3 regions of the Kocuria turfanensis genome follow, and region 2 is predicted to be linked to each of the others. Evidence: riboswitches for the same ligand, from Rfam matches in the RefSeq annotation. Region 2 holds a riboswitch; each other region holds the start of a gene.

What was found. A riboswitch is a leader RNA that binds a small molecule or an ion and turns the genes downstream of it on or off. The one in region 2 is predicted to bind cyclic di-AMP.
Region 1: it holds a riboswitch for cyclic di-AMP, as region 2 does, so the genes downstream of both, AYX06_RS20510 (NlpC/P60 family protein) here and AYX06_RS20300 (C40 family peptidase) in region 2, are expected to answer to the same signal.
Region 3: it holds a riboswitch for cyclic di-AMP, as region 2 does, so the genes downstream of both, AYX06_RS18335 (C40 family peptidase) here and AYX06_RS20300 (C40 family peptidase) in region 2, are expected to answer to the same signal.

Annotation. Positions count from the first base shown of each region.
Region 1 covers NZ_CP014480.1:2,484,207-2,490,818, forward strand. The annotation lists gene AYX06_RS11515 (pyridoxal phosphate-dependent aminotransferase) at 1-1,159, opposite strand, end outside; gene AYX06_RS11520 (ATP-binding protein) at 1,388-3,184, shown strand; gene AYX06_RS20510 (NlpC/P60 family protein) at 3,260-3,760, opposite strand; cyclic di-AMP (ydaO/yuaA leader) riboswitch at 3,766-3,951, opposite strand; gene AYX06_RS11530 (IS256 family transposase) at 4,385-5,632, shown strand; gene AYX06_RS11535 (hypothetical protein) at 5,651-5,836, opposite strand; gene AYX06_RS19810 (4Fe-4S single cluster domain-containing protein) at 6,219-6,612, opposite strand, start outside.
Region 2 covers NZ_CP014481.1:75,498-82,109, reverse strand. The annotation lists gene AYX06_RS17430 (C40 family peptidase) at 822-1,826, opposite strand; gene AYX06_RS20300 (C40 family peptidase) at 2,100-2,762, opposite strand; cyclic di-AMP (ydaO/yuaA leader) riboswitch at 2,768-2,960, opposite strand; gene AYX06_RS17420 (four-helix bundle copper-binding protein) at 3,548-3,958, shown strand; gene AYX06_RS17415 (DUF305 domain-containing protein) at 4,373-5,080, shown strand; gene AYX06_RS17410 (DUF305 domain-containing protein) at 5,270-5,965, opposite strand; gene AYX06_RS17405 (copper-translocating P-type ATPase) at 6,009-6,612, opposite strand, start outside.
Region 3 covers NZ_CP014482.1:97,491-104,102, reverse strand. The annotation lists gene AYX06_RS18350 (Nramp family divalent metal transporter) at 1-475, opposite strand, end outside; gene AYX06_RS18345 (methyltransferase family protein) at 669-1,298, opposite strand; gene ctaD (aa3-type cytochrome oxidase subunit I) at 1,723-3,438, opposite strand; cyclic di-AMP (ydaO/yuaA leader) riboswitch at 3,873-4,024, shown strand; gene AYX06_RS18335 (C40 family peptidase) at 4,027-4,644, shown strand; gene AYX06_RS18330 (ArsR/SmtB family transcription factor) at 5,075-5,443, shown strand; gene AYX06_RS18325 (cation diffusion facilitator family transporter) at 5,440-6,354, shown strand; gene AYX06_RS18320 (DsbA family protein) at 6,408-6,612, shown strand, end outside.

The sequences.
Region 1 (6,612 bases), on a different contig from region 2:
CGCGGATGTCGGCGACGTCGATGCCCGAGTAGGCGAGCCGGATGTACTGCCGCTCCTCGCCGGGCTGGCGTCGGCCGAAGTGCTCGCGCGTGCAGAAGGAGACGCCGGTCTGCTGCAGGGCCGCCGTGGCGAAGTCGCCGACCTCGGTGCAGCCCATGCGCTCCATGGCGGCGGTGACGTCGGGGAAGAGGTAGAACGTCGAGTGCGGGACGGCCACGTGCATGCCGGGGGTGGCGTTCACAAGCTCGCAGGCGGCGTCCCGGCGCTCGCGCAGGGTGTCGAGCATCTGCTGCACGGGTGCCTGGGGGCCGCGGAGCGCTTCGATGCCGGCCCACTGCACGTAGTGCGTGGTGCACGACTCGTCGTTGGTGTTGAGGGTGCTGAGCACCTTGGCGATCTCGGGCGGCGCGACGGCGCAGCCGAGGCGCGAGCCGGTCATGGCGAACTTCTTGCTGAACGTGTAGAGGATGACGGTGCGCTCGGCCATGCCGGGCAGCGACGCGATCGAGTTCGAGACCCCCTCGTAGCGCGTCTCGAAGTAGGCCTCGTCGGACAGCACCCACAGATTGTGCTGCTGGGCCAGCTGCGCGACGGCCTCGCGCTCGGCCGCCGTGGACTCGGCCGAGATGGGGTTCTGCAGGTCGTTGTAGATGATGGCGACCGTGTTCGGGGTGATCGCGGCGCGCACCTGGTCGAGGTCGATCGCGAATCCGCTCTCCGTGGGGAGGTAGCGGTACGGCACCGCCGTGCCGCCGAGGTACTCGATCTGCGACTCGTAGATCGGGAAGCCGGGGTTCGGGTAGAGCACCTCCTGGCCGGGGTTCATGACCGCCTGCAGGAACTTCGTGATGACGGGCTTTCCGCCGGTCATCACGACGACGTTGTCCGGGGTGAGGCTGATGCCGCGACGTGAGCCGATGTCCTCGGCGAGAGCCTCACGCAGCTCCGGGATGCCGGGGCCGGGGCAGTAGCCCGTGTAGCCGTCGGCGATGGCCCGGTTCATGGCCTCGACGATGTGCGGGGCCGTCGGGATGTTGATGTCGCCGAGGTGGAAGGGGTACACACGGTTCCCCTGTGCCTTCCAGGCGGCCGCGGCCTGGGCGACGCTGAAGGCGGTTTCGGTGCCCAGCCGTTCGAGCCGGTGCGCGAGTTGCCGCATGCTGTTCCACTCCTCGTCGAGTTGGCGATCGATCCACTGCTGGATCTGCACTGAGCATACGACTCATATATCAGTCTGGGAAGAGCGGCTTCAGGATGATGTCCTACATGGAGACAACGAGCGCCGAGCGACCTAAAGGTTCATTCAGGTGCTCACTCTGTCATTCGCTCCTCATTCAGGCACAATGAGTGAGTGACAAGTGAATGAAAGAACGAGTGAGGGAGTTCCGTGAGCGAAACACGCGAGGTCGTCGCCGATCTCCGTCGTCGCGGAGCCGAGCCCACGCAAGTGGAGGTCAAAGCGGCGGCGGGAGGAATGCCGAAATCCCTCAAGGAGACTCTAAGTGCCTTCAGTAACGGGGAGGGAGGCATCGTTCTCCTCGGACTGAGTGAGGACGAGGACTTCACGCCTGTGGCGTCGTTCGACGCCGATGCCATCCGGGATGCTGCGGCAGGCATGGCGGCGGACTCCATGACACCCGCGGTGCGGTGCGAGATCGCCATCGAGCCGTTCGAAGGAGCCCGCATCGTCCGGATCGACGTCCCGGAGATGAATTCCGGCGAGAAGCCGTGCTACGTGACGGCCCGGGGTGTCTACGGAGGTTCTTACCTCCGCGTGGGCGACGGTGATCGGAAACTGACCCAGTACGAGGTCACTCAGCTTCTCGCCAACCAGGGCCAACCCACCGATGATCAGCAGCCGGTCAGGGAGGCCGCACTCGCTGACCTCGACCCCCAAGCGGTCTCCGCGCTGCTCACCCGCGTGCGGGAGCGCTCCCCTCGGGCCTTCGCCGGAGTGTCCGACGACGTCGCTCTCACCCGCCTGGGCGTACTGGTGCGGGACGGTGAGAACCTCGTTCCGTCACTGGCGGGCCTGCTGTGCCTGGGCATCTACCCGCAGCAGTTCTTCCCGCAGCTCAACGTCACCTTCGTGGCGCTGCCGGGAACCACCATGGGCGAAACCACCCAGGACGGACGACGGTTTCTCGACAACCAGACCGTCGACGGTCCGCTGCCGGTCATAGTGCAGGACGCAGTGGCCGCGGTGGAGCGCAATATGCTGCGTGGCGCCGTCATCCAGGGGGCTGGACGGTCGGACCGATACGAGTACCCGCTCGAAGCCGTGCGCGAGCTCGTGGTCAACGCCCTGATGCACCGGGACTACGGCCCCTTGGCCAGGGGGACCCAAGTGCAGATCGAGCTCTATGCAGATCGGCTCGTCGTCAAGAACCCGGGTTCGCTTTACGGCGGCGTCGAGGTCGGAGGGCTCGGCGCGGATGAGATCACGTCCTCGCGCAACGGTCTGCTTGCTCGTCTGCTCTCCGACGTCGAACTCCCGGGCCGGGGCGAGGTGGTCTGCGAGAACAGGGGGTCGGGCATTCCCCGGATCATGGCGACGCTGCGCGCTGCAGGCATGACCCCGCCCGAGTTCGAGGCCACGCTGAGCCACGTCAAGGTCACCGTTCCCCGGCATGCCCTTCTCGACACCGACACCGTGGAATGGATCGCCTCCCTTGGCGTCACCGGCCTCACCGATGCCCAGCACATGGCCCTGGCGATGCTCCACCACGGCACCGAGGTGTCCAACGAGCGGTTGCGCAGTTGGGGACTCGACAGCCGGGAAGCCACCGCGGCACTCACTGACCTCGTGGACAGGGGGCTTGCCGAGCGTTCTGGCGGGAGACGTTATGCCCGGTATCAGCTCTCACCGGACGTCGCGCTGTCTTCCCGAGTGGCCGGATCCGATGTCGACCCATCGAGCCCACTCGAAAGATCGGCGCCTCGACCCGGCGGGACGATCGTCCTGGACGAAGACTTGGAGTCCGTGTTGCGTGCTGTGGGTGCGGAGGGCCTGGATGCCACGCGACCGGTGGCCGCCCACCTGGGATGGACCTACAGCCGGACGCTGAGCCGGATCAACGAGCTCATCGGCCGTGGCATGCTCGAGGCTACGGCTCCTCCCACCAGTCGCAAGCGCCGGTACAGGGTCACGGCTGAAGGTGTCCGACGCCTCTCGGTGTCCTGAGGCGCCCCGTAACGAGACTCGGGTGTGCGGTTCCCGTCGGGACGGGAACCGCACACCCGAATCCTGCGTGGAGTGTCAGCGCACGCGGAGGTAGACGGGACCCGAGCCGACGTTGACGGTCTGGATGACCGTCTGGTTGCCGTTCCAGCCGCCGTGGACGGCCTTGCCGCCGCCGATGTACACGGCGATGTGGGCGAAGCCCATGCCCCCGTTGGCGTAGTAGACCAGGTCACCGGGCTGGGCCTGGGCGGCGGAGACCCGGTGGCCGAGGTTCAGGTAGGAGACCGGCCACCCGTGGTGGTGGATCCCGGCCGCGCGCAGGGACTTGGTGACCAGGGAGGTGCAGTCCTGGCCCACGCCGACCTGGTTCCTGGCCGCGGCGGCGATGGTCGCGGCCTTGCCCGACTGGGACTGGATGCTGACGAGCTGCTGGGGGGCTGCGGCCGGGGCGGCCTGGGCCGGGGCCACGCTGCCGAGCGCCATGGCACCGGCGGCGACCGCCAGGGTCGCCGTGCGTCCCAGCGGGAACGAGCGCTGGGCGCGGTGGCGGGGCGTGCGGGAGTGGAAGATGGGCATGAGTGATGTCCTCCCTTTTGCCTGCGAGGTGAGCTGTCGGATGCGGGTGGGAGACACCCGGTCGCAGGGTGGAGGCCCTGGCGACTTAACCCCTAGGTCCCGGGGGAGGGACCGTTCGTGGTTCCCCCGCTTCTGCCGAGCGATGTGTTCAGGGGGCCCCGGGCACCGGCAGAATTCGGCGATGTGCATGGGGGTACCGATCAGTGGGGGGATCGGCACGGAGAGAACACTAATCGAAAAGTAACGAGAAAGTCTCGTTTTGATCACGGGCGTGTCTCGGAATCTGTTGCGATTTGGCTGTGGGCACCTGCGCCCACGGCTGGCTCGCCCGGCGAGGGGTGGCGGCGGAGATCCCCAGGAGGCTCATCTCGAGACGAAGGTGGTCTTGACCTGCGGCTCTGCCCAGCTCATGCCGACGGGTAGGTACGTTCCTGTCCTGGGGCGGGAGGTCCCTCGGCGACACCCATGTCATGGCGCAAGAATTCGCGGGAAAAGCTTCCCGAAGTTGAGCCCCCGATAGTGGTGTAGCGCGGTGGTCCTGCTCGTCGTTCCGGACGAGGGCGCGGCCACCGTGAGATCTTTCGAGTTCACCTCTCACAGCACCCTCGAAAGGACATCATCACGATGACCGCTCCTCACATTGTCGACCCTGTCGGCCTGCTCGGCGAAGCCCTGTCCGAAGCGTCCCCGGATCTGATGCGGTCCCTGCTGCAGACGGTGATCAACGCGCTGCTCTCCGCCGACGCCGAGGCGGTGGTCGGCGCCGAATGGGGCCGACCCGCTCCCGAGCGGGTGACCCAGCGCAACGGCTACCGGCACCGCGACCTCGACACCCGCATCGGCACTATCGACGTCGCCGTCCCGAAGCTGCGCACCGGCACCTACTTCCCCGACTGGTTGCTCCAGCGGCGCAAACGGGCCGAGTCCGCCCTCATCACGGTCGTGGCCGACTGCTACCTGGCCGGGGTCTCGACCCGCCGGATGGACAAGCTGGTGAAGACCCTGGGGATCAACAGCCTGTCGAAGTCCCAGGTCTCCCGGATGGCCGGTGATCTCGACGAGCACGTGGAGTCCTTCCGCCACCGGCCCCTGGACGAGGCCGGTCCTTTCACGTTCGTGGCCGCCGACGCGCTGACCATGAAGGTCCGCGAAGGCGGGCGCGTAGTGAACGCGGTCGTGCTGCTGGCCACCGGGGTCAACGGCGACGGCCACCGCGAGGTCCTGGGCATGCGGGTGGCCACGGCCGAGACCGGGGCGGCCTGGAACGAGTTCTTCGCCGACCTCGTGGCCCGCGGCCTGGGCGGGGTCCGCCTGGTCACCTCCGACGCCCACGCCGGGCTCAAGGACGCGATCGCCGCGAATCTGCCCGGGGCCACCTGGCAGCGGTGCCGCACCCACTACGCGGCCAATCTCATGTCGATCTGCCCGAAGAGCATGTGGCCGGCCGTGAAGGCGATGCTGCATTCGGCCTACGACCAGCCCGACGCCACCGCCGTGCACGCCCAGTTCGACCGCCTCATCGACTACGTCGCCGAGAAGCTCCCGGCGGTGGCCGAGCATCTGGGGCAGGCCCGGGAGGACATCCTCGCCTTCACGAGCTTCCCCAAGGACGTCTGGGCCCAGATCTGGTCCAACAACCCCGCCGAACGGCTGAACAAGGAGATCCGGCGGCGGACCGACGCAGTCGGGATCTTCCCCAACCGAGCAGCCATCGTCCGCCTCGTCGGCGCCGTGCTGGCCGAACAGACCGACGAGTGGGCCGAAGGCCGCCGCTACCTCGGCCTGGAGGTACTCACCCGATGCCGGCTCACCACCGTCGACGTCACCGGAAGCGAGGTGAATCCCGACCCCCTGACCGCACTGACAGCCTGATCCCCGTACGAAGGATCGTTACACCACTCCCGGGGGCTTGACCGCCTGAGCGCTGAGCTTGGTGAACCATCGGCCCGACTTGATGTCATCCGGGCTGAGCCCCTTGACGAAATCTCGCAGCTTGGCTCGTTCGTCCTCGACGACCTTCCGGTCGGCATCATTCGCGTCGTCGGTGTCGATACCGTCAATCGGAGCCTTGGCCATGGCGAGCCCTCTCGGGTGGATTCAGTGCCCAGCTGGATGGCCAGACCTTGGACAGATCCGCTGACGTCTCAACAGGGGCACCACACGATGGGTCCTGTTGTTGATTCTCAGCGTCGCGGATCCGTTGCATACGCATGCTAATGCCGCGGGGTGACTGGTGACCCGTGACCACGCTGATCTACGCACAGGGGCCATAGGCCCCGGTCATGCACGAGGCTCGGCATGCCGGTGAGTGATTGCACCTACGGCATCTAGACCTCACAGCCGCGCCACGGGAGGTGCTACGGCAGATCCGTGGACTGACGGCCGCCGTGACCTTATCAGCGGGGAATGCGTAGGTCTTCGCTGCAGAAACCCACCCGGGAAATATCCTGATCCGGCCTCAGACCGGGTCGGCCCCGTCGCGCGAGTTGTGCGAGCGAGGAGGTCTCCGCCGACTGCCGAGGCCGGCGAGCAGTGTGTCCAGATCGTCCGAGGTGGCCCATCCGTTGACGGACACCTGACCCTCGGCAGTGACTCGAACTTCTAGGCGGTCATTGCATGTGCCCAGACGGTCCCGGAGATGGGCGTATCGCGGAGTGAGGAAGTGGAAGCGCTGGTTGGTGGAGCCCACCCAGGGGCGGGTGAGATCCGGGAGGGCATCGTCGTAGGGTCCGTCGACCAGGAGATCGGTGGCCCCGAGGAGACGACGAACGGCGTCGTCGCCCCGGGCTGCACGAGCCTCTAGGTCCTCGCGGAGGTAACCGGTGAACGTCATGACGGACAGGCCGCGTACC
Region 2 (6,612 bases):
TCGGTCGCCAGAGCGGACAGTGCCGCAACATAGGCCGTGGCGCCGATGCTGGCCTCCACGTGCATAGTGAGGGAAACGCCTCCTGGCCCGTAGCTTCCCAGGCCACCGTCGTAGACCGTGAGGGCCTGCATCAGGGACTGCGCCAAGGGACCTTCCGCCCGGACTGAGGTTTTCCGTGTCGCTGCCACCGTCCACGTGCACATGTCGCTCCTTCCGCCACACATCGGTCGGGACGGGGCCATCTGGCCGGTGGTCCCATCGGCCGGAGCCGGGAAGGGGCGAGAGCCTGCCTATCAAGCAGCGCCACGGCCGGTCCAGCGGCCTCAGACCGCGAACCGGTGCTGGTCGGTGCCGTGGCCCTGTCCTGGAGACCAGTCTGCGGGAGAGCCGGAAGGATATGGGTGCATTCATGCACTGTGCCCGGGAAAACGGCGACCGGAGGCGGTGGTGGGCTCTCAACGCCGCCACGCCAACAGTTCCCGGTGCCTCTCGTTCCGGTTCTCTGTACTTCTCGCCCTCGACGACGGGCCGACTTGTCCGGGTCGCCGGAGCTGAGGGTGTTGGCCGCTGGAGGTTGGTCTGGGGGTGTGCCGGTCCTGTCATCAGAAGAACACCGGAGCCCCCGCAGTCACAGCGGATGGGGTCATCGTCACAGCGACGCGGTTGAGCGCAGGCAACCCTGGTGGGGTGCTCCCGGGGTGTCGGCACGACGGTGGCCAGCTGCTCGATGCTAAAAAGTGCCCCTAGGCGTGGAAACCGGGTGCGCGGAACCTGTCTGGCCGACCAGGAACCGCGCACCCGGAAACTGTGCTGGCGTGCGCTCAGCGCACGCGGATGTAGACGGGGCCGGAGCCCACGTTGACGCTGTCGACGACGGTGGTGCCGCCGTTCCAGCCGCCGTGGACGGCCTTGCCGCCGCCGATGTAGACGCCGATGTGGGCTGTGCCCATGCCGCCGTCGGCGTAGTAGACGAGGTCGCCGGGCTGGGCCTGGCCGGCGGAGACCTGTGCGCCGAGCGTGAAGTATTCAGCCGGCCACCCGCGGAAGTTGATCCCGGCGGCCCGCAGGGCGTTGCTCACCGCTGCGGTGCAGTCCTGTCCGACGCCGAGCTGTCCCATGGCCGCGGAGGCGATGGTCGCGCCCTTGCCGGAGGACGAGCTCTGCGGGGTGACCGTGCGCTCGGCGGCCGGAGCGGCCTGCACGGCCGGTTTTGGGGCGGGAGCGGCGGCGGGCCTCGGGGCCGCCTGCACAGTCGGCTTCGGGGCGGGGGACGCCACCGGGGCGGGTGCGGTGACAGGCTTCGGGGCCGCCTGCACAGTCGGCTTCGGGGCGGGGGACGCCACCGGGGCGGGTGCGGTGACAGGCTTCGGGGCCGCCTGCACAGTCGGCTTCGGGGCGGGGGACGCCACCGGGGCGGGTGCGGTGACAGGCTTCGGGACCGCCTGGACGACTGGCTCCTGGACGACTGGATCCTGGGCGACTGGCTCCGGGGCGGGTGCGACGGCCGGGGCGGCCACGGCCTTCGGTGCCGGAGCGGCCACGGCGGGTGCCGCGACGACCGGGGCATCGACTTTTTGCTCCGCCTTTTTCTCGGCTGTGGTCACGTGGGCGACCGGCTCGAGGGACACGGTGGGCGCTGCGGTGGGGGTGGCGGCGGCGACGGCCGACAGCGGGGCGTCAGTGGAGGCTTCCGGGGCCGGGGTTGCCTGCACGGAGACGGTGGTGGCCAGGGCCAGGCCGGAGAAGGCCGCGACGGCGGCCACGGTGCGGGCCTTGCCGGTGAGGAGGGAGCCGATGCCGTTGGAGGAGGTCAGGTCACGAGTCATGAGGAGTTCAGCAGGCTTTCTGGAGGGCCGGGCGGATCTGACGGAACGGTGTGGTGACAGCACGGATTACCCCGGTCAGGGGTGCAAGGTGTCACGGTGTCCGGCGGAGCGGGCCCCGGATCGGGAGCACCGCCCACGGCGGGTGAGTGGAGGAAGGTGTGGTGTCCGCAGTGGACGAAAAACTCACTCGAGAGGCGGGGACTCTCTTGTGCAACCGGGGCGAGGACCGGGGCCCTCCGCGACGATTCCGGTCGTTGCGGAGGGCGGGCCGGGTCAGCGGTAGGTGTAGTAGCCGTCCACCGGCATGGCGTTGACGGGGTGGACGAAGGTGCCCTGGGTGGGGTTCAGGGCGGAGATCATCTTGCCGCCGCCGATGTAGATGCCGATGTGGGCCCCGCCGTTCTGGGAGACGAGGTCCCCGGGCTGCGGGGTGGCCGTGGGGGTGGCCGCGGCGATCTGCTGGAAGCTGGTGCGGGGAATCTCGATGCCGTTCTGGGCGTAGGCCCACTTCGTGAACCCGGAGCAGTCCCAGGCGCCGAAGGCGGTCCCGCCCCAGACGTAGCCGGTGCCGGCGCCCTGCATCGCGGTGCCCACGATCCCGGAGGCGCCGGTGATCTCGGTGATGTCCGCCGACTGGGTGGACACCGTCGCGGCCGAAGCGTTCTGCTCAGGAGCGGCCGGGGCCTGGGTGGAGGCGGTGGAGACGGCCTGCGGGGCAACGACGGCCTGGGGGGCCGTCGAGGAGTAGGTCGTCAGAGCGGACGCGGGGGCCGAGTAGGCGGTGGCGGTGTCGGCGGGGACCTCGGCGTAGGCCTGGGCCGGGGCGATGGAGCCGATGAGCGCCGCGCCGGCGGCAGCGGCGATCGTGGTGGTACGCACCAGGTGCGAGGTGGTCTCGGCGCGGTGGCGGGCAGTGCGGCGCTTAAAAATAGTCATGGGTGTGTTCCTCCCTTTGCCTACGAGGTGAGCTGTCGGATGCGGGTGGGAGACACCCGGCCGCCCCGGACGCAGACGTCCTGGGCGGCTTAACCCCTAGGTCCCGGATCACCGGGACCGAAAATGGTTCCCCCGCTTCTGCCAAGCGATTTCTCTTCAGGAACCCCGGGCACCGGCAGAATTCGGCGATGTGCACGAGGGTGCCGACCGGATCAGTCAGCGGCACGCAGTGGACAGTAGCCCATCCATAACGAAAGTGTCACGTTTAGATCACGGCCCAGATTCTTCCTCCGGTCGGGACTGAGAAGTCGGGGTCCCGGCTCCTGATGGCCACATCCTGGAAGACGAGCTTCGTCGCTCAGCTGGGCTCATGACGCGAGCCTTGGCAAGTCTGGGACCGGTATGACTAGGCAAAATGGCATCGTGAAGCGCTTTTCGCTGGACACATCTAGCGGCGACAAGGGGCTGGGGGCCGCGCGTGTCTCCCAGCTTTTCTGGAGGCAGTACCAAGGGTTTTTCGAGGGTGCTTACATCTTGGGGAGATCTCGGGGCGCCTTTTCGGAGCGTGAGGCGGGATTTCTTCACGAGATCTCCATATTCGACCGGCTTCACCGCGGTGAAGGCCAGCCGATGGGGTGCCGCTGCGCGTCACTGGGGCGTTTATCTTCATCAAATCTTCAAGTTTTTGGGGCGCGTCACACAGAAAAGGCAGTTTACTGTCGATGGCATGGCGGGCTGGTTCCGGCCGGTTCGTCTCCTGGAGAAAACCGACGAAGGAGCAAGCCATGACCCACCACGTGAGCGCGATGCTGGAGACCTACCCGAAGGACCTCGGCGGGGTGGACAAAGAGAAGCTGGCCGCCTGTATCGAAGCCTGTTTCGAGTGCGCCCAGACCTGCACCGCCTGCGCGGATGCTTGCCTGTCCGAGGACATGGTTGCCGAGCTGACCAAGTGCATCCGCACCAACCTCGACTGCGCGGACCTGTGCGAGGCCACCGGACGGGTGCTCTCGCGGCACACCGGCTACGACGCGAACATCACCTTGGACGCGATCAAGGCCTGCCAGATGGCGTGCAAGGCGTGTGCGGATGAGTGCGAGCAGCACGCGTCCATGCACGAGCACTGCCGGATCTGTGCTGAGGCCTGCCGTCGCTGCGAGGCCGCCTGCGCCGAACTGGTCGCCTCCCTGGGCTGAGTCCCGACCCCCACTGACCCATCACCCGGGCGGCGGGGGCGGTGCGAACGTCCGTGACCGACAGGGATCGGCGTCACGGGCCAGATCTCCTCTGGTGAGGGGACCGCCGCCATGACGCACCCGCCGCCTGGGTGGTGCCCCAGTACCTGAGGGCCCGTGGAGAAGGGCTTCCACGGGAACTGGGCCTTTTCTGGAGGCCACACGCTGACCGACGGATACCGGTGACCGGTCTCCGTCGGTGAAAGAGGATCCTGATGGGCTGATCGGGCCCGCCCGGAGGCGGGTTTCCTCTTCCCCCACCCCTTGTTCAGGACAGCTCTACCCGCGCGGCTTGTTCGCGTGCCGGGTACGAGCTGATTGCCGAGGCCGGCACATCGGGGTCGAGCTTCTTCATTGTGGAAGAGAGACATCATCATGCGTTCCACCCAGTTCCTTGGCCGCCGCATTACGGCCGCCGCCTCCACCGTTATCTTCGCGACCGCCCTGCTGGGCGGGGCCACCGCCCCGGCCCTGGCCCACGGGCAGGTGGCCACCCCGGTCTCGTCCCATGCCCAGGATCAGGCCCCGGCGGAGACGCTCCAGCCGGATCCGACCTCTCCGACGGCCTACGAGTTCGGTGAGACCCTGGCCGGGCTGGAGGGCGAGCAGCTGGAGATCACCTTCCTGGCCGAGATCATTCCGCACCACCAGGCCGCGATCGAGATGTCCCAGCTCGAGCTCGAGCGCGGGGCCAGCCCGGATATCCGCACGCACGCGGAGAACATCATCGCCAACCAGCAGCACCAGATCGACCAGTTCACCCGGTGGTTGGAGGAGTGGTACGGGCTGACCCCCGAGGAGGCCATGGCCCAAGCCCCCGAGGAAGCCCAGGAAGAGATGAAGGTCCTGGAGGAGGAAACCCAGATGATGATCGAGGAGCTCTCCGCCGTGGAGGCTGGTGAGGGCTTCGACGTGGCCTTCGTGCAGAAAATGATCCCGCACCACCAGGCCGGGATCATCGAGTTCCTGGAGCCGCAGTCCCGGGCGGACCACGCCCAGCTGCGGGTGGCCGCCACCGCTGGGATCACTACCCAGCAGGCCCAGGTCGCTGATTTCCGCACCTGGCTCGCCGGCCGCAGCTAAGACCCGGGGCCAGCCACCGAAGTGGTGAGCCCACGGAAGGCTGACCTCACGACACACCGGTTGCCACCGGCCAAGGGGCGGGGGCTTCACCCATCTGGGTGAGGCCCCCGCCCCTGGGCCGGTGAAGCCCTTCAGCTCAGACGCCCAAGTTGAGGGGTGGATGCCTGAGCGGGGCGAGCCCAGCAGGTACTAGCCCTGGATCTGCTGCAGCAGACGGTCCATTTCCTGGATTTCGGCTTCCTGGTCCTCAATCACCTTCTGGGCCATCTCGATGGCCTGAGGATTCTGCCCGTTGGCGACCTCGTCCTGGGCCATGTCGATGGCCCCGCGGTGGTGGGCGGTCATCATGGTCAGGTACATCTCGGCGGCCTCGGTGCCCTCAGCGGCCTCCAACTCCTGCATCTGCTCCTCAGTCATCATGCCCTCCATGCCCTCCATGCCCTCCATGCCCCCACCGGAGCCGGAGCCGTGGTCCATGCCCTCCATGCCCCCGGACTCCATCGAGGTGGGCTCCCCCCAGGTCTCGAGCATGTTCTTGAGCTGGTCGATCTCCGGGCCCTGGGCGGCGACGACCTTATTGGCCAACTCCTCGACGTCCGGATCGAGATCATCCTTGGCGAGCATGACCTCGCTCATCTGAACGGCTTGCTCGTGGTGGGGAATCATCATCTGGGCGAACATCGTGTCCGCGTCGTTGTGCTCTTCCGTGACCGCCTGGGCGGAGCCGGAGGGGGTGGCCGTGGCGGTGTCCGTGTTTCCGGCGCCGGCCGCGGATGTGGTGGCCTCGGGTGCCTCCCCGGAGGTTTCTTCGCCGCTGGTGCCGCAGCCGGCCAGGGCCAGGGCGGAGGCCAGGGCGAGAGTGGTGAGGGTGGTGGAACGCTTCACAGGTTCAGTCCTTTTCTATGTTGAGGGGTGGGGAATCGGTGGGTCAGTGGGCGTGGGCCGCGTCTGACCGCTGCGATGGGGCGGTAGCTCGGTCCTCGGTGCCGGTGGCGGCCAGGTGCGCCGGGTCCAGGTCGAGCCGGCGCAGCAGCTGGGCGTTGAGCGCCACCACGATGGTGGACACCGACATCAGCACCGCCCCCACCGCCGGAGAGAGCACCAGGCCGACGGAGGCCAGCACACCGGCGGCCAGCGGCACGGCGATGAGGTTGTAACCGGTGGCCCACACCAGGTTCTGCAGCATTTTGCGGTAGCTGGCCCGGGAGAGGTCAATCATCGACAGCACGGCCCGGGGGTCGTTGCCGGCCAGGACAACCCCGGCGGACTCCATGGCCACGTCGGTGCCGGCCCCGATCGCGATACCGACCTCGGCGCGGGCCAGGGCCGGGGCGTCGTTGACGCCGTCGCCGACCATCGCCACGGTCATCCCCCGGGACTGCAACTCGGTGACCTTGGTGTCCTTGTCCTGGGGCAGGACCTCGGCGAAGACCTCGTCGATGCCCAGATCGGCCCCGACGGCCTCGGCGACCTGCCGGGCGTCGCCGGTGATCATCGCGACCCGCACACCCCGTTCCTGCAGGGCGCGGACC
Region 3 (6,612 bases), on a different contig from region 2:
GGTGGGTCTGGAGGACCAGCAGCAGCATCGAGATCACCCCGACGATCACGCCCCCGGCCAGCAGAGGGATCCCGAAGAGAATGTGCAGGGCGATCGCCCCACCGATCACCTCGGCCAGATCCGTGGCCGCGGCCACCAGCTCGGCCTGGACCCAGTACCCCAGTCGCCGGCCCCGGGGCAGACGGTCACCCAGCAACTCGGGCAGACTCGATCCGGTGACCAGCCCGACCTTGGCCGAAAGGTACTGGATGAGGACCGCCATGGCATTGGCGGCCACCAGCACCCACACCAGCAGATATCCGTACTGGGCGCCGGCAGTGAGATTCGCCGCGACGTTGCCCGGATCCACGTAGGCCACGGCGGCCACAAAAGCCGGGCCCAGTAACCACGGCAGCGGCTGCCGGCGCACCCACCGCTCCCCGGGGGAAGAGGCGGCAGCGCCCGTGGAGCCGGTGCGCCCCGTCCCGATCCTCATAGAAAGTTAACCTATACGAACTTTTCGCTGCGGGGAACCGGAAGCCTGACTGCCGGGCACGCTCATGATTTCCCGGGCTTCGCCTCCACGAAAGGTGGATGGCATCGACGGCCGATCACAGTGGCGCGGAACGTCAGAGGTGCGGGCTTCCCGGGCGGGTGAACTGCCGGCCAGTGGCGGTGGCACGACACGCTCAGGATCTCGGCTTACCCGGGGTTGCGCGGCGGAGCCGGCCGAGGCCGGGCACGAACCGGCCGGTGGCTGCGGCATAGGAGGCGTATACCTGTCGGTGGGTGCGCAGCAGGTAAGGCTCTTCGACGAGACGGACCTGTAGCTCGACGGCCACCAGCAGGCACAGCAGGGCTGCTGCACTGACCGCGGTGGGCACCAGAAGGGCCAAGCCGGCCATGGTGGTGAGCATCGCCGTGAAAATAGGGTTGCGCACCACGGCGAAAGCCCCGGTGGTGACCAGTTCTGTCCGTTCGGTGGCGTCGACGCCCACCCGCCAGGAGGCGCCCATGCCGGCCTGGGCGGCCAGTACACCGAAGAACCCCACGATGGTGATGAACGCCCCGGCCCAGGTGAAAGCCGCTGGTAGTCGGGGCGCGGCCACGGCGCCGGTGAGGGCGAGGACAGGCCCTGCTGCGCCGAGGACCAGAGCGATCGCGAAAAGTATTCCGCCCCACCACTCAGCAGAGCCAGGCGCCCCGCTCAACCCGCGGAAACCGGTGGACCCGGTGCGGCGCCGATGGATCCACGACCGCGCACCGAAGGCCACCGCCAGGCCGGCCAGATACAGGCTCAGCGCCAGAGCCGCGGCCATCATAGTCCTCCTCGATCAGGCTCATTCCAGCCCCCGGGCTGGCCCTGGCGGGGCGTGGAGGCATACTCAAACCACCCCCTAACAGTACACGGAAACCTGTACTTTTAGGGGGGAAGCGTGGTGACCCTTGCCCACATCTCGCCCCTGTCCCGGTGTGCCGTAGCGCAACTTCACCACCGGCGTTGGGCAGATGTCCCTGGATGAGTGGCGCCCGGTTCGTTTCGCCGTCGACCAGTAGAACTCGGCCGGGAGGTGAAGCGGACATGCCATCTCCCTTTTTCGGAGAAGCCCCGTGGTGTGTCGGCGACCAGCAGGAGCCTCGTCCCTTTTCGGTTGCAGGGCCAATCCGCCCCTCCCGTGCCGCAGCACTACGAGGGTTTCCCTGGCCGTCACCGCACCGATGAAGATCCTGGCAGCGAGAAAATTATTCCTTCCGCGTGGCGATGGCGGCGTCGTCGACCGGGGACTGCTGCGGGGACTCCGCGGCCAGCTCCGGGTGGTGCAGGTCCAGCGCCGGCCGCTCGGAGCGGATGCGCGGCAGCGAGGTGAAGTTGTGCCGCGGCGGCGGGCAGGACGTCGCCCACTCCAGGGATCCGCCGAAGCCCCAGGGGTCGTCGACCTCGACCTTGGTGCCGTTGCGCCAGGTGGTGTAGACGTTCCAGAACCACGGGATCATCGAGACGCCGAGGAGCATCGCCCCGACCGTGGAGATCTGGTTCATCCAGGTGAAGTTGTCCTCCGGCAGGTAGTCCGCGTAGCGCCGGGGCATCCCTGAGACCCCGAGCCAGTGCTGGATCAGGAAGGTCATGTGGAAGCCGAGGAACAGCAGCCAGAAGTGGATCTTGCCGATCCGCTCGTTGAGCATCTTGCCGGTGAACTTGGGCCACCAGAAGTAGAAGCCGGCGAACATGCCGAACACCACGGTGCCGAAGATGACGTAGTGGAAGTGGGCGACCACGAAGTAGGAGTCATTGAGGTGGAAGTCCAGCGGCGGGGCAGCGAGGATCACCCCGGTCAGGCCGCCGAAGAGGAAGGTGAACATGAACCCCAGGACCCACAGCATGGGGGTCTCGAAGGTGATCGAGCCCTGCCACATCGTGCCGATCCAGTTGAAGAACTTCACCCCGGTGGGTACGGCGATCATCATGGTCATGAACGCGAAGAAGCTCAAGAACACGGCTCCGGTCACGTACATGTGGTGGGCCCACACGGTCACCGACAGCGCGGCGATGGTGATGGTCGCGAACACGAGGCCCTTGTAGCCGAACAGCGGCTTGCGGGAGAACACCGGGATGATCTCGGAGACGATGCCGAAGAACGGCAGCGCCAGGATGTAGACCTCGGGGTGGCCGAAGAACCAGAAGAGGTGCTGCCACAGCACCGCCCCGCCGTTGGCCGGGTCGAAGATGTGCCCACCCAGGGTCCGGTCCATGCCGAGGGCGAACAGTGCAGCGGTGAAAGGCGGGAACGCCATGATCACGAGCAGCGAGGTGATGAGCGTGTTCCAGGTGAACAGGCCCATCCGCCACACGGTCATGCCGGGGGCGCGCATCGCGATGATCGTGGTGATGAAGTTGACCGCGCCCATGATCGTGCCGAAACCGGACAAAATCAGGCCGAACACCCACAGGTCACCACCGGAGCCTGGGGTGAAAGAAGCGTTGCTCAGCGGTGCGTAGGCGTACCAGCCGAAGGAGGCCGCGCCCTGCGGGGTGAGGAAGCCGGCGGTCGCGATCAGCGAGCCGAACAGGAAGAACCAGAACGCCAGGGCGTTGAGCCGCGGGAAGGCGACGTCGGGGGCGCCGATCTGCAGGGGGACGATGACGTTGGCGAAGCCGACGAACAGCGGGGTGCCGAACATCAGCAGCATCAGCGTGCCGTGCATGGTGAACAGCTGGTTGTACTGCTCCTTGGTCTCCAGGATCTGCATGCCCGGGGCGAAGAGCTCGGCGCGGATCAGCAGCGCCATGACGCCGGCGAGGCAGAAGAAGGCGAAGGAGGTGATCAGGTACATGTACCCGATCGTCTTGTGGTCGGTGGAGGTCAACCACTGCACCACCATCCGGCCTTTGGAGCGCGGCACGACCGTCGGGTGGGCTGTGCTTCGGAGCTGGTCGGCGGTGTAATCATAAATAGCCATGCGGTCTCCTCGGGCCCAAATGCCGTACGTATTCAAACGCCGATTACCGTAGCGCACATAGCTGGAGCTGCTCGGGGACGATTCTTGTACCGCCATCCGTGGAAATTTCCCTGACATCGGCCACCGAGCCTTTTAGGGCGGCACGCGTCCCCGCCACAGCGCGGTCAACGGCTCCCCGTACCGTCCGCACGCACCACAAAGGCATGTGCCGCCCGCCACGAGGCGCCATAATTTGCAGGACATTAATAGGAAAAAGTCGAGAAAAATTTACAACTTCATCAAATCTTGATTGTTTTCTTTATAGTTCCTATACATTCCCGAATGGGATTGTGATTGTTTCGTGATCTTCTTGTACTCTTCGATGCGTGCCGGCCACTGATCCTGTCGGCGCCTTCGGGCACATCGCCGAATTCTGCCGGTGCCCGAGGTTCATTACACAGAAACTGCTTGGCAGAAGCGGGGGAACCACATGCGGTCCCGATGATTCGGGTCCTAGGGGTTAAGTCGCCAGAGCATCCCGCCCTGCGACCGGGTGTCTCCCACCCGCATCCGACAGCTCACCTCGTAGGCAAAGGGAGGAGTACATCCATGGCATTCTTCAAGCACACTTCTGCTCGTCACCGCGCCGAGACCCCCTCGTGCCGGGCGCGTAACACCACCATCGCTGCTGCTGCTGGCGTGGCAATCCTTGGATCCGTGGCCCCGGCCCAGGCCTATGCGGAGCTCCCGGCTGCCCCGGCCGCCACGTCGTGGGCCCCGGCTTCGTCCTCTTTGGGGAGCCAGGGCTCCTACGTCACCCCGGCCCCGGTGGCGGCGCAGACGGCTTCGAGCGTGAGCCCGCAGTCCACCGCGATCACCGAGATCGCCCCCGCCACTGGCGGCATCGTGGGTACGGCCATGCAGGGTGTGGGCACCGGCTATGTCTGGGGCGGCACTTCCTTCGGTGCCTGGGACTGCTCTGGATTCACCGGGTGGGTCTACGCCCAGCAGGGTATCGATATTCCCCGCACCAGTTTCCAGCAGATCGCAGCCGCCACCCCGACCTCCACTCCGCAGCCCGGGGACCTGGTGTCTCAGAACGGTGGCAACCACATCGGCATCTACATCGGTGGCGGCAAGATGGTCTCTGCGCTGAACCCGACCCAGGGCACCTTCGTCCACTCCGTCAACGCCATGCCCCTCGATGGGTACTACACCTACCGCTGAGCTTCGCCCCACCAGTGGTGGCCGGTTGACGGGAGGCCTTCCGTCAGGTGCGAAGTGCTCCGAGAGGATCGTCATCGGCGACATATTTGGGGTACTTCGTGCCTGGATCGCAGAGTCGATCGGTCGCCACGGCCCGGCCGCCTTGCACCCGGTCGGGAAACGGCGCACGGGCGGGCTGCCCAGCGGAGCAGCGCAGAAAGTGATCATGGGCTCCACCCGTCTCCTGCCGGAGGCAGACAATCGCCTTCCCTCCCCGCAGGGGCATTGCGGCAACGGCCGCACGAGGTGCCGTGGTGGTTCGAGGACGGGGGCGCCGCAGTGGCGGACGGCACCCCCATCCGCCCACACCGTAGGGACACAAGCTGGACATTGCCCGAGCCTCGCTCGACCCCGCCCCTCTTTGATACAGATTCTGCTGTACGGTTGTGGCATGAGGATCTTGTCCCCGGTCGAGGTGATGTCCCGGTTCGGCAAAGCACTGGCCGATCCCACCCGGGCCGCGGTGCTGCTGCAGCTGCAGCAGGGCCCGGCGGTGCCCTCGGAACTGGCGGCCCAGATCGGGGTGAGCCGGCAGATCCTGTCCAACCACCTGGCCTGCCTGCGCGACTGCGGGCTGGTCGTGGGCGTGCCGGCCGGACGCAATGTGCGCTATGAGCTCTCGGACCCGAAGCTGGCCCACGCCCTGGAGGACCTGCTGGGCACGATTCTCACCGTCGAGGCGGTGTGCCAGTGCGGCACGCCGGAGTGCGCCGCCGAGGAGCTCGCCGGTGCGGCCAGCACCCAAGAGGTTCCGGCGTGAGCGGTGAGCACGATCACGCCCACGGTGCCACCGGGCGGCGGGGAAAGCTGGCAGTAGTCTTCGCCATCACCGCCACGATCATGGTCGCCGAGATCATCGGCGCGGTGATCTCGGGCAGCCTGGCGCTGCTGGCCGATGCCGGGCACATGTTCACCGACTCCGCCGGGCTGCTGATCGCGCTGATCGCGGCGACCCTGGCCCTGAAGCCGGCCACGGACAAACGCACCTGGGGGTACAAGCGGGCGGAGATCGTCGCCGCGGCCGCCCAGGCCTCGGTGCTGCTGGCCGTGGGCGGGTTCGTTGCCGTCGAAGGTATCCGCCGGCTGCTGGAGCCCCCGGAGGTCGAGTCTTCGGCCATGCTGTGGTTCGGGGTGATCGGGCTGGTCGGCAACATCATCGGGCTGATCATCCTGGCCTCGGGGCGGGGAGAGAACCTGAACATGAAGGCCGCCTTCCTGGAGGTCGCCAACGACGCCCTGGGCTCGGTGGCGGTCATCGTCTCCGCGATCGTCATCGCCACCACTGGGTGGACCCAGGCGGATGCGATCGTGTCCCTGCTGATCGCCGCCCTGATCGTGCCCCGGGCCCTGATTCTGCTGCGCGACACCATCGAGGTCCTGATGGAAACCACTCCCAAGGGTCTGGATCTGGATGAGGTCCGCACCCGCCTGGAGTCCCTGCCCCACGTGGTGGGGGTGCACGACCTGCACGCCTCACGCATCGACTCCGACACCCCGGTGCTCTCGGCCCACGTCACCGTCCACGACGGCTGCCTGAGCGCCGAGCACGCCGGTGTCGTGCTGGCGGATCTGCAGGCCTGTGTGGCCCGTGACTTCGACGTGGCCATCGAGCACTCCACCTTCCAGATCGAACCGGCCTCCCACCGCGGGGACGAGACTCTCCGCCACTAGAACCCCTCCACTCCCGGTATGCCCTGCTGCCTGAGACAGAACGGAAACCCCTTGTGAGCACTACCGCCAGTACGAGCGCCCCCCAGCGGAAACCCTCGAAGGCCAAGATCCTCGTGTGGATCCTCCTGGTCGCCATCGTGGCCGCCGTGGCCATCCCGATCCTCATCGCCCGTGCCAATTCCACCCCTGAAGTACCCGAAGATGTGGGGCAGCTGGTGCGAGAGAACAGCCGAGTGCTCTCGAAGGCCCCGGATGAGC